4 regions of the Kitasatospora sp. McL0602 genome follow, and region 1 is predicted to be linked to each of the others. Evidence: riboswitches for the same ligand, from Rfam matches in the RefSeq annotation. Region 1 holds a riboswitch; each other region holds the start of a gene.
What was found. Region 1 has a riboswitch for cobalamin ahead of ACR68M_RS30060 (HoxN/HupN/NixA family nickel/cobalt transporter). Riboswitches for the same ligand answer to the same signal wherever they lie in the genome.
Positions count from the first base shown of each region.

Region 2: linked by a shared signal. The riboswitch ahead of ACR68M_RS07905 (cobalamin biosynthesis protein) and the one ahead of ACR68M_RS30060 (HoxN/HupN/NixA family nickel/cobalt transporter) in region 1 are both predicted to bind cobalamin.
Region 3: linked by a shared signal. The riboswitch ahead of cobN (cobaltochelatase subunit CobN) and the one ahead of ACR68M_RS30060 (HoxN/HupN/NixA family nickel/cobalt transporter) in region 1 are both predicted to bind cobalamin.
Region 4: linked by a shared signal. The riboswitch ahead of ACR68M_RS11285 (ribonucleoside-diphosphate reductase subunit alpha) and the one ahead of ACR68M_RS30060 (HoxN/HupN/NixA family nickel/cobalt transporter) in region 1 are both predicted to bind cobalamin.

Region 1 covers NZ_CP197246.1:6,607,007-6,610,254, reverse strand. The annotation lists gene ACR68M_RS30065 (TIGR00645 family protein) at 1-440, shown strand, start outside; gene ACR68M_RS30060 (HoxN/HupN/NixA family nickel/cobalt transporter) at 446-1,573, opposite strand; cobalamin riboswitch at 1,604-1,821, opposite strand; gene ACR68M_RS30055 (ArsR/SmtB family transcription factor) at 1,921-2,286, shown strand; partial or broken gene pdxR (MocR-like pyridoxine biosynthesis transcription factor PdxR) at 2,271-3,248, opposite strand, start outside.
Region 2 covers NZ_CP197246.1:1,711,460-1,714,707, reverse strand. The annotation lists gene ACR68M_RS07910 (cobyric acid synthase) at 1-437, opposite strand, end outside; gene ACR68M_RS07905 (cobalamin biosynthesis protein) at 434-1,375, opposite strand; cobalamin riboswitch at 1,473-1,614, opposite strand; gene ACR68M_RS07900 (helix-turn-helix domain-containing protein) at 1,848-2,543, shown strand; gene ACR68M_RS07895 (alpha/beta hydrolase) at 2,700-3,248, shown strand, end outside.
Region 3 covers NZ_CP197246.1:767,610-770,857, reverse strand. The annotation lists gene cobN (cobaltochelatase subunit CobN) at 1-1,834, opposite strand, end outside; cobalamin riboswitch at 1,994-2,134, opposite strand; gene ACR68M_RS03570 (hypothetical protein) at 2,239-3,248, shown strand, end outside.
Region 4 covers NZ_CP197246.1:2,508,915-2,512,162, reverse strand. The annotation lists gene ACR68M_RS11285 (ribonucleoside-diphosphate reductase subunit alpha) at 1-1,968, opposite strand, end outside; cobalamin riboswitch at 2,130-2,260, opposite strand; gene ACR68M_RS11280 (GNAT family N-acetyltransferase) at 2,342-2,833, opposite strand; gene ACR68M_RS11275 (helix-turn-helix domain-containing protein) at 3,144-3,248, shown strand, end outside.

The sequences.
Region 1 (3,248 bases):
TCTCCGAGGTGATCAGCGGGGAGGTCGGCGAGAGCCAGGTGATGCTCACCGTGCTGAACCTGGTCGACGTGGTGATGATCGCCAACCTGCTCATCATGGTGATCGTCGGCGGCTACGAGACCTTCGTCTCCCGGATCGGCCTCCAGGGCCACCGGGACCAGCCGGAGTGGCTCTCGCACGTCAACTCCAACGTGCTGAAGGTCAAGCTGGCCACCGCGATCGTCGGGATCTCCTCGATCCACCTGCTCCAGATGTTCGTCAACGTGCAGCACACCCCGCGCGACTCCCTGCTCTGGGGCACGGTGATCCACATGGCGTTCATCTGCTCCGCCGCGATCCTCGCCTTCATGGCCGGGCCGCTGGACCAGCCCCACCACGGCCACCCGGCCCAGCCCGCCGCCCAGCCGCTCCCGGAGCAGGCCGCAGCCACCGGCCACTGACGCCGCTACTGCTCCTCGACCGCGCCCTTGGCGGACCAGCGGTGCTCGACCTTGGCCAGCCGCCAGTAGGCCAGGGCTGCGGCCCAGACCACCACGAAGAGGCCGACGATCGCGAAACCGACGTTGTCGAGGCTCAGCTCGGCGACCCAGCCCGTCACCGGGTCGGTGAGGCCGAACTTCTCGTGGGCGACGCCGACCAGCTCGATGGTGCCGATGACGAAGGCCACCGCGATCGACAGCCCGGTGATGGTGAGGTTGTAGTAGACCTTCCGGACGGGGTTGGAGAACGCCCACTGGTAGGCGAAGTTCATGAACGTGCCGTCGAGGGTGTCGAAGAGGCTCATCCCGGACGCGAAGAGCAGCGGCAGGCAGACGATCGCGTACCAGGGCAGCCCGGCGGCGGCGCCGGAGCCGGCCATCACCATCAGCGTGACCTCGGTCGCGGTGTCGAAGCCCAGGCCCAGCAGCATGCCGACGGGGAACATCTGCCCCGGGCGGGTGATCGAGCGGGTGGCCCGGCCCAGGATGCGGTTCATCATGCCGCGCGAGTTGAGGTGCTGCTCGAGCTCCGCCTCGTCGTACTGGCCCGCCCGCATCGCCCGGAAGACCCGCAGGATGCCGGTCAGTGCCGCCAGGTTGAGGGCGGCGATCAGGTAGAGGAAGGCGCCGGAGGTGGTGGTGCCGATCAGGCCGAGCACCTTGTGCGTGGTGGACTCGTCGTTCATCAGCGTCCCCGCCAGGGCCGCTCCCCCGGCGACCAGGCCGGCCATCACCACGACCATCGAGGAGTGGCCGAGGGCGAACCAGAAGCCGACCGAGACCGGGCGCTTGCCGTCCGCCATCAGCTTGCGGGTGGTGTTGTCGATCACCGCGATGTGGTCGGCGTCGAAGGCGTGCCGCATGCCCAGGGTGTAGGCGGTGATCCCGAGGCCGACACCGAAGACCTGGGTGCCGACCTTGTAGTTCGCGGGCACCACCAGGAAGAACAGCGTGCCGAAGGCCAGCACGTGCATCAGCAGGATCACGGCGATCAGCCCGGCGGTACGGACGGTGTCCTCGCGCTTCCAGCGGAAGCCGGTGGCCTCACGGCCCGGTATGAGTCTCGGGGCAGCACTGATTTCGGGCAGGGTCATCTGCGGTCACGCTCCAACACCTCGTGGATCACTTCGTGAAGTGCCGTGGCCGGTCTCCTGGCTGACAGGTCGATGCGCCCGCACCCGGCCTTCCCAGCCGCCTCACGACGGCCAGTGACCCCCCTGACCCTGGGCGGGGTGGGGATGGTGCGAGCACTACCTGATCACAGTGGCGAGGGCCGCTCCGGGCTGAGACCCCTGGGGGCCTGTCACCGGTCTTCCCGAGCACCACGGCGTGCACCACCGTAGGGGTGACCGAGCATCAGCTGCAAGCCTGCACACCTGCGCAGGTGTGTGAATCGCACCGCTCGGGAGCCGCCCGGCGCGCGGGTGCCAGAATGCTGGGTATGCATCTCGTCCCCTCCGACCGCGCCGCCCACCGGACCATCGACGGCCACCGGGTCTGCGACGCCATCGCCGCCATCGGCGACGCCGGGCACGTCCGGTCCTGGGCCGAGCGCTTCGCGCTGCTCGCCGACCCCGGTCGGCTCGCCCTGCTGCTCGCGCTGCACGAGACCGGCCCGCTCGCCGTCTCCGACCTGGCCGTCGCGACCGGGATGCGCGACCCGGCGGTCTCCCAGGCCCTCCGCCTGCTCCGAGCCGGCGGCCTGGTCGAGGGCGAGCGGGACGGCCGGATCGTGCGCTACCGCCTTGTCGACATGTCGATCGCCGAGGTGCTCGAGCACGGCGTGCTCGGCTACCGGGAGGCCTGAGCCTGCTCGGACGGCCCGGACGGGTCAGACAGGGCGGCCGAGAGCGCGTCGAGGGCGGCCGGGTAGGCCCGCTCGGACGGCGCCGCGAAGCCGACGAGCAGGCCCTGCGGGCGGCCGCCCGGCTCGTGGTGCAGCTCGGTGAGACCGCGGACGGCGACACCCCGCCGGGCGCAGCCCGCCATCAGCCGCTCTTCGGCCGGGTCTTCCGCAGGGAGTGTGACGAGGGCGTGCAGCCCGGCGGGCACGCCGTGCACGGTCAGGGCGGGGTGGGCGGCCAGCCGGTCGAGGAGGAGCTCGCGGCGGCGGCGGTAGCGCAGCCGGGCGGCGCGGATCTGGCGGTCGTAGGCGTGGGTGGTGATCAGGTCGGCGAGGACGAGCTGCCCCAGGGTCTCGGTGTACATGTCCGCCGCCTGCTTGGCCCGCACCACCGGCGCCACCAGGTCCGGCGGCAGGACCATCCAGCCGAGCCGGAGGGCCGGGCCGAGGGTCTTGGACGCCGTACCGCAGTACACGACGTGCCCGGGTGCCATCCCCTGGAGGGCGCCGACGGGCTGGCGGTCGTAGCGGAACTCGCCGTCGTAGTCGTCCTCCACGATCAGTCCGCCGGTGGCACGGGCCCACCCGCACAGGGTCTGACGGCGGCGCGGGTGCAGCGGCACGCCGGTCGGGTACTGGTGCGCAGGCGTGAGGAAGGCCGCCCCGACGTCCGCCGTCAGCTGCTCGACGCGGGCGCCGTGGGCGTCGACGGGCAGGGCGAGGGTGCGGAGGCCGGAGCGTTGGACGACCGCGCGGTAGACGTTGTGGCCCGGGTCCTCGGCGGCGACTCGGTCGGCGCCGCCGCTGCGCAGCACCTCGCAGAGCAGGCCCACGGACTGGTAGTACCCGGAGGTGACGACGACGCGGTCGGGGGTGGTGAGCACGCCCCGGGTGCGGCCGAGGTAGTCGGCGAGCGCGGTGCGCAG
Region 2 (3,248 bases), 4.9 Mb from region 1:
TCGCGGTCCCGCAGGTTGATCTCGGCGGGCGAGCCCGCGCCCTCGCAGACCACCACCTCGAACCGGCTGCGCAGATCCGCCAGGCACTCCAGCGAGCGCTCCAGCAGGACGGGCTTGCGCTCGCGGTAGTCCAGCGCGCCGACCTCGGCCACGGCCTTCCCGAGCAGCACGACCTGGCTGCGGCCGTCGGCGCCGGGCTTGAGCAGCACCGGGTTCATCGCCGCCTCGGGCTCGACCCGGGCGGCGGCGGCCTGCATCGCCTGGGCGCGGCCGATCTCGGCGCCGTCGGCCGTGACGAAGGAGTTCAGCGACATGTTCTGCGCCTTGAACGGCGCCACCCGCACCCCCTGCCGGGCCAGCCAACGGCAGATCCCCGCCGTCACCACGCTCTTCCCGGCATCCGAGGTCGTCCCCGCCACCAACAGCGCGCCGCTCATGCCCCACCCCTCTTCCTCAGCAGTCCGGCAGCGGCGGTGACCGCAAGTGCCAGCACCCCGACCCGGCGTGACAGTACGCAGGCCCGCTCGATGTCGTCGACGGCCACCGGCCGCAGCTCGGCCCCCAGCACCGGCCGGTGCTCGACCCGGGTGCCGTACGCGAGGGTGCCGCCGAGGCGCACGCCGAGTGCCCCGGCGAAGCTGGATTCGGCCTGCCCGGCGTTGGGGCTCGGGTGCGAGGAGCCGTCCCGCCGCCAGACCTGCCACGCGGTACGGGGTGCGGGCGCCGCGGCGACGGTCAGCAGGGCGGTCAGCCGGGCGCCGGGCCAGCCCGCGACGTCGTCCAGCCGGGCGGCGGCCCAGCCGAACCGGCGGTAGCGCTCCGAGTGGTGGCCGACCATCGCGTCCAGCGTGTTGACGGCCCGGAAGGCGAGCAGGCCGGGCGCACCGGCCACCGCCCCCCACACCAGGGCGTTGACCACGGCGTCGGCGGTGTTCTCGGCGACCGACTCGACCACGGCGCGGGCGATCTGCGCCTCGTCCAGGCCGCTCGGGTCGCGCCCGCACAGGTGCGGCAGGCGCTCGCGCGCCGCGTCGAGCCGACCGGCCGTCAGGTGCCCGCCGATGGTCCGGGCCTCCCGGGTCAGCGAGGTGCCGCCGAGCACCGTCCAGGTCGCGGCGGCGGCCAGCGCGGCCCGCCCGGCCCAGGCCCGCCCGAGGGTGCGCTCGGCGAGCACGGCACCGGCCGCGACGGCGCCCACGCAGGCGGTGGTGTGCAGCGCTCCGGCGCCCCGGTGGTCACGCCAGAGCGCACGCTCCAGGCGCCCGGCGGCCGAGCCGAAGACGGCGACGGGGTGGCCACGGCGCGGGTCGGCGTACCGGGCGTCGGCCAGATACCCGAGGACACTGCCGATCGCGAAGGCGGAACCCCGCCTCAACGCGCGCACGGCGCAGCGAAGGCTCGGTCGGTCGGCGGTCGGCTCGCGACCGGGGCAGCCTGCATGGCGTGCGTGTCCTCACTCAGGGTCCGCGCCCTGGATCGACGTACCGAAGGCGAGAGTCTCCTGGCTCCCGAGGTCGCCCGTGGACTCTCGTCCGTCGGCTCCCCGGTGACAGTGGCGGGACCGCGCCGGATTCGCACCGGCTTCCTCTCCTTGCCTCCGTTCGGCTGAAAGATCCCACCACGCCGTTCGACCGGGAGTCAACAAACGACTCCGGAGGGCTTGCTCACAGGCGGCACTACCCGCGTAGCCTCACTGCGCGTCGACGGTCCGTCATTACCTCCGAGTAGGGCGGCCTCTCACGGCCTGCCCGCTGTACGATCCACCAACTCCCGCTCGGGCCCGGCCGTCGGGGTTCGTGTCTTCAGCGGGTGTGAGACGGCCGAATCGCCCCCGTACGGTCACTTGAATGCGACGCAGACCGCCCAATCCTGCCCCCACCCCCGTGCCCTTCTCCCCGGCTGCCGCCCGCGCCCACCGCGCCGGCCTGGGCCTCACCCCGGGGCAGGTGGCCGAGGGCATGGCCGCACACGGCGTCCGGCTGCTGCCCTCGCACGTGATCGGCTGGGAGAGCGGCGAGCTGCGCCCCACCGAGGAGGAGTTCATCGCGCTGGCCCGCGCCCTCTGGTGCCCGCCCGCCCAGCTGATGGGCACTCACCCCGGCACCCTCCGCGACTTCCGCGTCGCCCGGGAGCTCAGCCCGGAGCAGGCCGCCCAGCGGATCGGCATCTCCGCCGCCGCCTACGAGAAGGTCGAGGCCGGCGGCAGGTGGACGGGCGACGCCGACCAGTCCCACGCCCTCGCCCACACCCTCGGCATGAGCCTGCGGGCCCTGCTGTACGTGACCAGCCGTCAGGACGAGCTCGACAAGCTGCTGCGCAGCTGCGTGGACGGCCGCTGGCAGGGCCAGCTGAAGCCCGTCGCCCGCCTCGTCCCCGTCCCCCGCGAGGTCCTCTCCGTCGTCCTGGCCGCCCTCCAGGCCGACTACCAGGTCCCCATGCACTGGGGCACCTCCACCCCCGCCGCCGACCAGACCCCCACCGTCCCGCTGGCCCAACGCTTCTGGGAGCTGCTCTCCCAGCACCACACGGACATCCCGGTCTGACGCAGGGGACTCTGTGCCGCCGGTTCCCCGCGCCCCTGGTGGTCAACGCCCCAGTATGTGAGCCCCACGGACGGGCGCCCCCCGCTGGCAGGGGGTCGGGCGCGGTAGTGGACTGGGAAGCACCGAACCGCCCACCTGTCACACCCGGGGAGTGCCATGCGCTGGCAGACCGCCACGATCACCGCCGCCGCTGCCGTCGGGACGGGAGCGGCGGTCCTGCTGCTCGGCCGCCGGGTCTCCGAGCAGACCGTCCGCCCCGGCGCCCGGCCGGCGCCCAGCACGGTGCTGCGGGTGCACGGCCTGGCCGCCGGGCGGGTGGCCCTGACGCGTACGCCGGAGACGGCCCGCCCCGGGCGGTACGCGCTGGAGTGGGGGACGGGCGGCCACGCGGTGGTCGGCGAGATCCTGGGGACGGACGTGCAGACCGTGACGCGCCGCCTGGAGCGAGCGGGCAGCGGCACGCTGGAGGTCGGCACCGAGCTGCGGATCACCCCCCGGGTGTACGTCGGTGACCCGATGTCCGCGCTCGCGCTGCCGTTCAGCGAGACGGCCGCCGAGGGTGAGCTCGGCCAGCTGCCCGCCTGGTACACGCCCGGCGTGCGCGGCACCTGGGTGGTGCTCGTCCACGGCCCCGGCGCGGACCGCTCGCAGGCGCTGCCGGTGCTCCCCGTCCTCGGCTCGCTCCAGCTGCCCACCCTCACCGTC
Region 3 (3,248 bases), 5.8 Mb from region 1:
GGTCCATCGCGGCGATGTTGGAGTGCTCGTCGAGCAGCTGCTCCAGCCGGGCGATGTCGCCGTACGAGTCGGCGCGGGCCATCGGCGGCACCAGGTGGTCGACCAGCGTCGCGTGGGCGCGGCGCTTGGCCTGGGTGCCCTCGCCCGGGTCGTTGACCAGGAAGGGGTACACCAGCGGGAGGTCGCCGAGCACGGCGTCCGGGCCGCAGTCGGCGGAGAGCGCGGCGGTCTTGCCGGGCAGCCACTCCAGGTTGCCGTGCTTGCCGAGGTGGACGACCGCGTGGGCGCCGAAGCCGCCGTCCTCCTGCGCGGCCGCGATCCAGCGGTAGGCGGCCAGGTAGTGGTGGCTCGGGGGGAGATCCGGGTCGTGGTAGATCGCGACCGGGTTCTCGCCGAAGCCGCGCGGCGGCTGGATCAGCACGAGCAGGTTGCCCGAGCGGACGGCCGCGAGCACGATGTCGCCGTCCGGGTTCTGCGAGCGGTCGACGTACAGCTCGCCCGGCGCCGGGCCCCAGTGCTCCTCGACGTGGGTGCGCAGGCCCTCGGGGAGGGTCGCGTACCAGCGGCGGTAGTCGGCGGCCGGGATGCGGACGGGGTTGCGGGCGAGCTGGTCCTCCGTCAGCCAGTCCTGGTCGTAGCCGCCGGCCGAGATCAGGGCGTGGATCAGCGCGTCGCCCTCGTGGCCGTCGCCGGTGATGTCCAGGCCCGGCAGGTCGGTGCCGAGGTCCATGCCCTCGGCGCGCAGGCGGGCGAGCAGGCGCATCGCGCTGGCCGGGGTGTCCAGGCCCACCGCGTTGCCGACCCGGGCGTGCTTGGTCGGGTACGCGGACAGGACGAGGGCCAGGCGGCGCTCGGCGGCCGGGGTGTAGCGCAGCCGGGCGTGGGCGACGGCGATGCCCGCGACGCGGGCGGCCCGCTCGGGGTCGGCGGCGTAGACGGTGAGGCCGTCCTCGTCCAGCTCCTTGAAGGAGAACGGGACGGTGATCAGGCGGCCGTCGAACTCGGGGACGGCGATCTGCGTCGCGGTGTCCAGCGGCGAGAGGCCGTCGTCGCTGGACTCCCAGGCGGCGCGGGACCAGGTCAGGCAGAGCGCCTGGAGGATCGGGCGGTCCAGGGCGGCGAGCGCGCCCGCGTCCCACGCCTCCTCGTCGCCGCCCGCCTGGGCGTCGGCCGGGCGGGTGCCGCCCGCCGCGAGGACGGTGGTGACGATCGCGTCGGCCCGGCCCAGCTCGGCCAGCAGATCGGCGTCGGCGCCGCGCAGCGAGGAGCAGTAGAGCGGCCTCGGCCGGGCGCCCTTGGCCTCGATGGCCTGGCAGAGCGTCTCGACGAAGGCGGTGTTGCCGCTCATGTGGTGGGCGCGGTAGTAGAGGACCGCGATGACCGGGCCGTCGGTGTCGGCGGCGGTGCGCTCCAGCGGGCCCCACTCGGGCGCGGAGGCGGGCGCGGCGAAGCCGTGGCCGGTCAGCAGCACGGTGTCGGAGAGGAAGGCGCCGAGCTCGGCCAGGTTGGCCGGGCCGCCGTGCGCGAGGTAGGCGTGCGCCTCGGCGGCGATCCCGGCGGGGACGGTGGAGAGCTCCATCAGCTGGGCGTCCGGGGCCTGCTCACCCGTCAGCACGATCACCGGGCGGGGGCCCGCGAGCAGCGCGTCCAGACCCTCCTGCCAGGCCCGGCGCCCGCCGAGCAGCCGGACGACCACCAGCTCGGTGCCCTCCAGCAGCTCGGGCAGCGCCTCGGCGGTGAGCCGGGCCGGGTTGCCGAGGCGGAAGTCGACCGGGCCCTGCGAGGCACGGGCGCTCAGCAGGTCGGTGTCGGAGGTCGAAAGGAGAAGGATCATGCGGAGGCCCTCCCGGCCACGAAGACGCCCCGAGCGGCAGGGAGCGAAGGAGTGAGATGCGACGGCACGGCGAGAGACGGCTCTGGGAGCAGGGGCGTGCGACAGCGGCGCATAGGTCTTGCCTTCCTCGGGGTCCGCGCCCCGTGGGATACCCCTGGTGGGGGCTTGTCGAGGACGGCAGGAGTTCCTGGCTCCCACGGCCGGTGAGCCGTGGTCACAGTGGCGGGACCGCACCGGTATTGCACCGGTTTCCTCCCCTTGGCGCCGTCGCTGGCGTGGGCCCGCCGCGAGACGAGCCCGGGAGCATCGTACGGGGTGGTGATGGGCGGGGACAGGGAGCCATCGGATCGGGTGTGATCCACACGGCAGCGGTACGACGGCGGATCGTGGGTATGCTCGCCGCCATGTCACCCCGACCCGACACCGCCGAGCCGGGCCCCGGCGCGCCCGACCGCGCGCGCTCGGACGCCTGCCCCGGGGCCCTTCGTCTGCACACGGCCGACGACGGAGCCCTCGCCCGGGTCCGGATACCGGGCGGACTTCTGACGGACCGTCAGGCGCGCGCACTGGCCGACGCCGCGAGCGAACTCGGCGACGGAGCGCTGGAGACCACCTCCCGCGGCAACGTCCAACTCCGTGGCCTGCCCGCCGACTCCGGCCTCGAACTCGGCCGCCGGTTGCGCGCCGCCGGGCTGCTCCCCTCGGACACCCACGAACGCGTCCGCAACATCGTCGCCTCCCCGGCCGCCGGTCTCGACGGCGACGGGCACGCCGACGTCCAGCGCTGGACGCGCGAGCTCGACGCCGCGCTCTGCGCGAGCGGCTGGGCCGCCGCCCTGTCCGGCAAGTTCCTCTTCGCCCTCGACGACGGGCGCGGCGACGTCGCCACCCTCGACGCCGATGTGACATTGATCGCAACCCCCGACGGCGGCGCCCTGCTGCGCCTCGGCCGAGCCGCCACGGCCCGCCGGGTGCCGCCCGATGAGGCCGTGCAGCACGCACTGGAGGCGGCCCGGGAGTTCCTGGACGCCGTCCGGGACGCGGGCATGCGGGCCTGGCACGTACGCGAACTGCCGCTGCCCCCGGGCTCCGAGCCGCTGCCGGTCCTCGCCGTGGCCGCTCCGCAGGTCGGGGTGCTGCCGGGCGGGCTGTCCGTCGGCCTGCAGTTCGGGCGGGTGAGCGCCGCGCAGTGGCGGTCGCTCGCGGACGCCTCGGCGGGCTCACTGCGCGTCACGCCCTGGCGGACGGTGGTGCTGCCCGGCGCCGCCCCCGAGCGGCTCGCGGAGCTGGCGGCGGCCGGGCTGCGGACGACCCCCGGCACGGCCTGGGAGCGCGCCAGCGCCTGCACCGGCGCCCCCGGCTGCGCCAAGTCGCTCGCCGACGTACGGGCTGACGCGACCTCGGCGCTCGACGC
Region 4 (3,248 bases), 4.1 Mb from region 1:
GCTGACCAGGTACGGGTTGACCTGGAGGAACTCGCCGGAGAGGGTCTCGCGCTTGAACAGGTTGGACACCTGCGGCTCGATGCACTCGTACACGCCGGCGATCGAGGCGATCGTCGCCGTCGGCGCGATGGCCAGCAGGAGCGAGTTGCGCAGGCCGGTCTCGGCGATGCGCGCCCGAAGGGCCGTCCAACGCTCCGCCCAATGGGGGGCGGTGTCGAAGTGGTCGATGTGCAGCTGGCCACGGGCGGCGCGGGTCTCGGCGTACGCCTCGTGGCGGCCGAGCTGCTCGGCGAGCTCGCTGGAGCGCTCGTAGGCGACCAGCATGATGCGCTCGGCGATCAGGGTGGAGAGCTGCTTGGCCTCGGCGGAGTCGAAGTCGAGCCGGAGCTTGAAGAAGACGTCCTGGAGGCCCATCACGCCGAGGCCGACCGGGCGCCAGCGGGAGTTGGAGGCGCCGGCCTCGGGGGTCGGGTAGAAGTTGATGTCCACCACGCGGTCGAGGAAGGTGACGGCGGTGCGGACGGTCGAGTCCAGCCGCGCCCAGTCCATCGCGTTCAGCAGGTCCGCTGGGGTGGCACCGGCGGCGACGTGGGCGCCGAGGTTGACCGAGCCGAGGTTGCAGACGGCCGTCTCGGAGTCGTCCGTGACCTCGAGGATCTCGGTGCAGAGGTTCGAGGAGTGCACGGTGCGGCCGGGCACGGCGGTCTGGTTGGCGGCGCGGTTGGAGGCGTCCTTGAAGGTCATCCAGCCGTTGCCGGTCTGCGCCAGGGTGCGCATCATCCGGGCGTAGAGGGTCTGCGCGGGGATGGTGCGGACGGCCTTGCCCTCGGCCTCGGCCTTCAGGTACGCGGCGTCGAAGTCGGCGCCCCAGAGGTCGACTAGCTCGGGGGTGTCGGCGGGGGAGAAGAGTGACCAGTCGGTGCCGGCGTTGACGCGGCGCATGAACTCGTCCGGGATCCAGTGGGCGAGGTTCAGGTTGTGCGTACGCCGGGCCTCCTCACCGGTGTTGTCGCGAAGCTCCAGGAACTCCTCGATGTCCGCGTGCCAGGTCTCCAGGTAGACGCAGGCCGCGCCCTTACGGCGGCCGCCCTGGTTGACGGCCGCGACGGAGGAGTCGAGGGTGCGCAGGAACGGCACGATGCCGTTGGACTTGCCGTTGGTGCCCCGGATCAGCGAGCCGCGCGAGCGGATGCGGGAGTACGAGAGGCCGATGCCGCCGGCGTGCTTGGACAGCCGGGCGATCTGCGCGTAGCGCGAGTAGATCGAGTCCAGGTTGTCGAGCGGCGAGTCCAGCAGGTAGCAGCTGGACATCTGCGGGTGCTTGGTGCCGGAGTTGAAGAGCGTGGGCGAGGAGGGCAGGTAGGAGAGCGCGCTCATCAGCGCGTACAGCTCGGCGACCTCGCGGACGGACTGCTCGCTGTCGCCGACCGCCAGGCCGCAGGCGACACGGAGCAGGAAGTGCTGCGGGGTCTCGATGACCTTGCGGGTGATCGGGTGGCGCAGCAGGTACCGGGACTGCACGGTGCGCAGGCCGAAGTACTCGAAGCGGTCGTCGCCCCGCTGGTCGATCAGCTCGTCCAGGCTGTCGGAGTGCTTGGCGACGAAGGCCGCGGTGGTGTCGCCGATCAGGCCCTCGGCGTGGCCGACCTGGATCGAGGCGGAGAAGTTCAGCGCGCCCTGGCCGACGGCCTCGTCGGAGATCTCCAGTGCGAGCAGGCGGGCGGCGAGCTTCGAGTACTGCGGGTCCTCGGCGATCATCGAGGCGGCGGCCTCGACGGCCAGGCCGCGCAGCTCGGCGAAGTCGGAGCCGGCGTTGCGGCCGCGCAGGGCGGCGGCGGCGACGTGGCCCGGGTCCACCTGCGGGAGGTCGACGCTGCGGTCGGTGAGGAGCCGGAGGAGCGCAGCACCGGGGTCGGTCTGGGCGTGGTCGGCGGAACCCTGGGACGGCAGGGCAACTGCGATGGTCAAGGCGCTCTCTCCTGGCGGCGGCGGAACGACGAGGGGTGTCGTCGGGCCGGTCTGGGCGCAGGGGAATGGCGCGCGACGCACCTCGGGTGCGCGCGTTTCGACCCCCCGGCCCGCCCGCGAGGCCCGGACGTGTAGCTGTGCTGCAAGGCGTCTGCGGGGAAGCCGTGTGCACACCGTCGGCAGGTCATCGGACTCGCGGGGGCGTCTCGGGAGACGGCCGCTCACCGCTGCGGGGCAGTCTCAGATTCTCACTGAGTTCCCCTGCTTCGACAGCGAGAGCGAGCATACATGTTGTGGCGGAGGGAGGATGCGACCCCAGATGTAGTGCCGCGTGTCGTGGTCGGGTGGTAGCGGGGAGCCACCGTACGACCCGTCAGAAGCTGATCGCGTACGTCAGGAGGTCGATCCCCGGGCGCGGCGCCCAGTCCCGCTCGGGGGTACGGACGAAGCCCACCCGCTCGTAGATCCGGTGCGCCGCCTTCATCGAGGGGCGGGTGGAGAAGGCCATCCCGGCGAGCCCGAGCTCCCGGCTGCGGGCCATCGCGGCCCGGACGAGAGCCTCTCCGACACCCCGACCCTGGGCCGCCGAGGCGACCGCGAGCATCCGGATCTCGCCCTCGTGCGGCTGGGCGATGTCGGCCCATTCGGTGCCGCCGGTTGCGAACGTCACACAGCCGAGGACGCGGCCGTCGGCGTCGGCAGCGACGAGCAGCTCGGCCTCGTCGGCGCGGCGGCGGGGGTCGCGCAGGAGTTCGACGTACGGGCTCGCGGGGTCGGTGTGGCCGCCGCCGACGAAGGCCTCGACGGTGACGGCTCCGGCTGCTTCGAGGTCCTCTTCGCGGGCTCGGCGGATGACGATGTCCATCGGACAAGTGTGCCCGAAGAGATGTTCGAAGCGGCGGGCAGGGTGCCGCGCAGGCGGTCCGGCAGGGCCGGGTCGACGGGGTAGCCGGTGGGGCGGTGCCAGTTGTCGCGGCCGGTGCGGGCATGGCGGTCGACGTCCCGGCCGATCAGGGTGCCGAGCAGGCCGAAGCCGCCGACCGCGCCGAGCAGGCCGAGTGCGTTCGCGAAGGTCTCCGAGGTCATGCCCACCAGCCTTCCGGCCGCGGGCGGGCGTCACGAGTGGCAGGAACGACCTATTGCATCGAAATCCTGCCACTGGCACGCTGGGGTGCATGCTGAAGAACGTCGTCGCCGTGGTGCTGGAGCCCGTCCACCCCTTCGAGCTGGGCGTCGCCTGCGAGGTCTTCGGCCTCGACCGCAGCGACGACGGCCTGCCG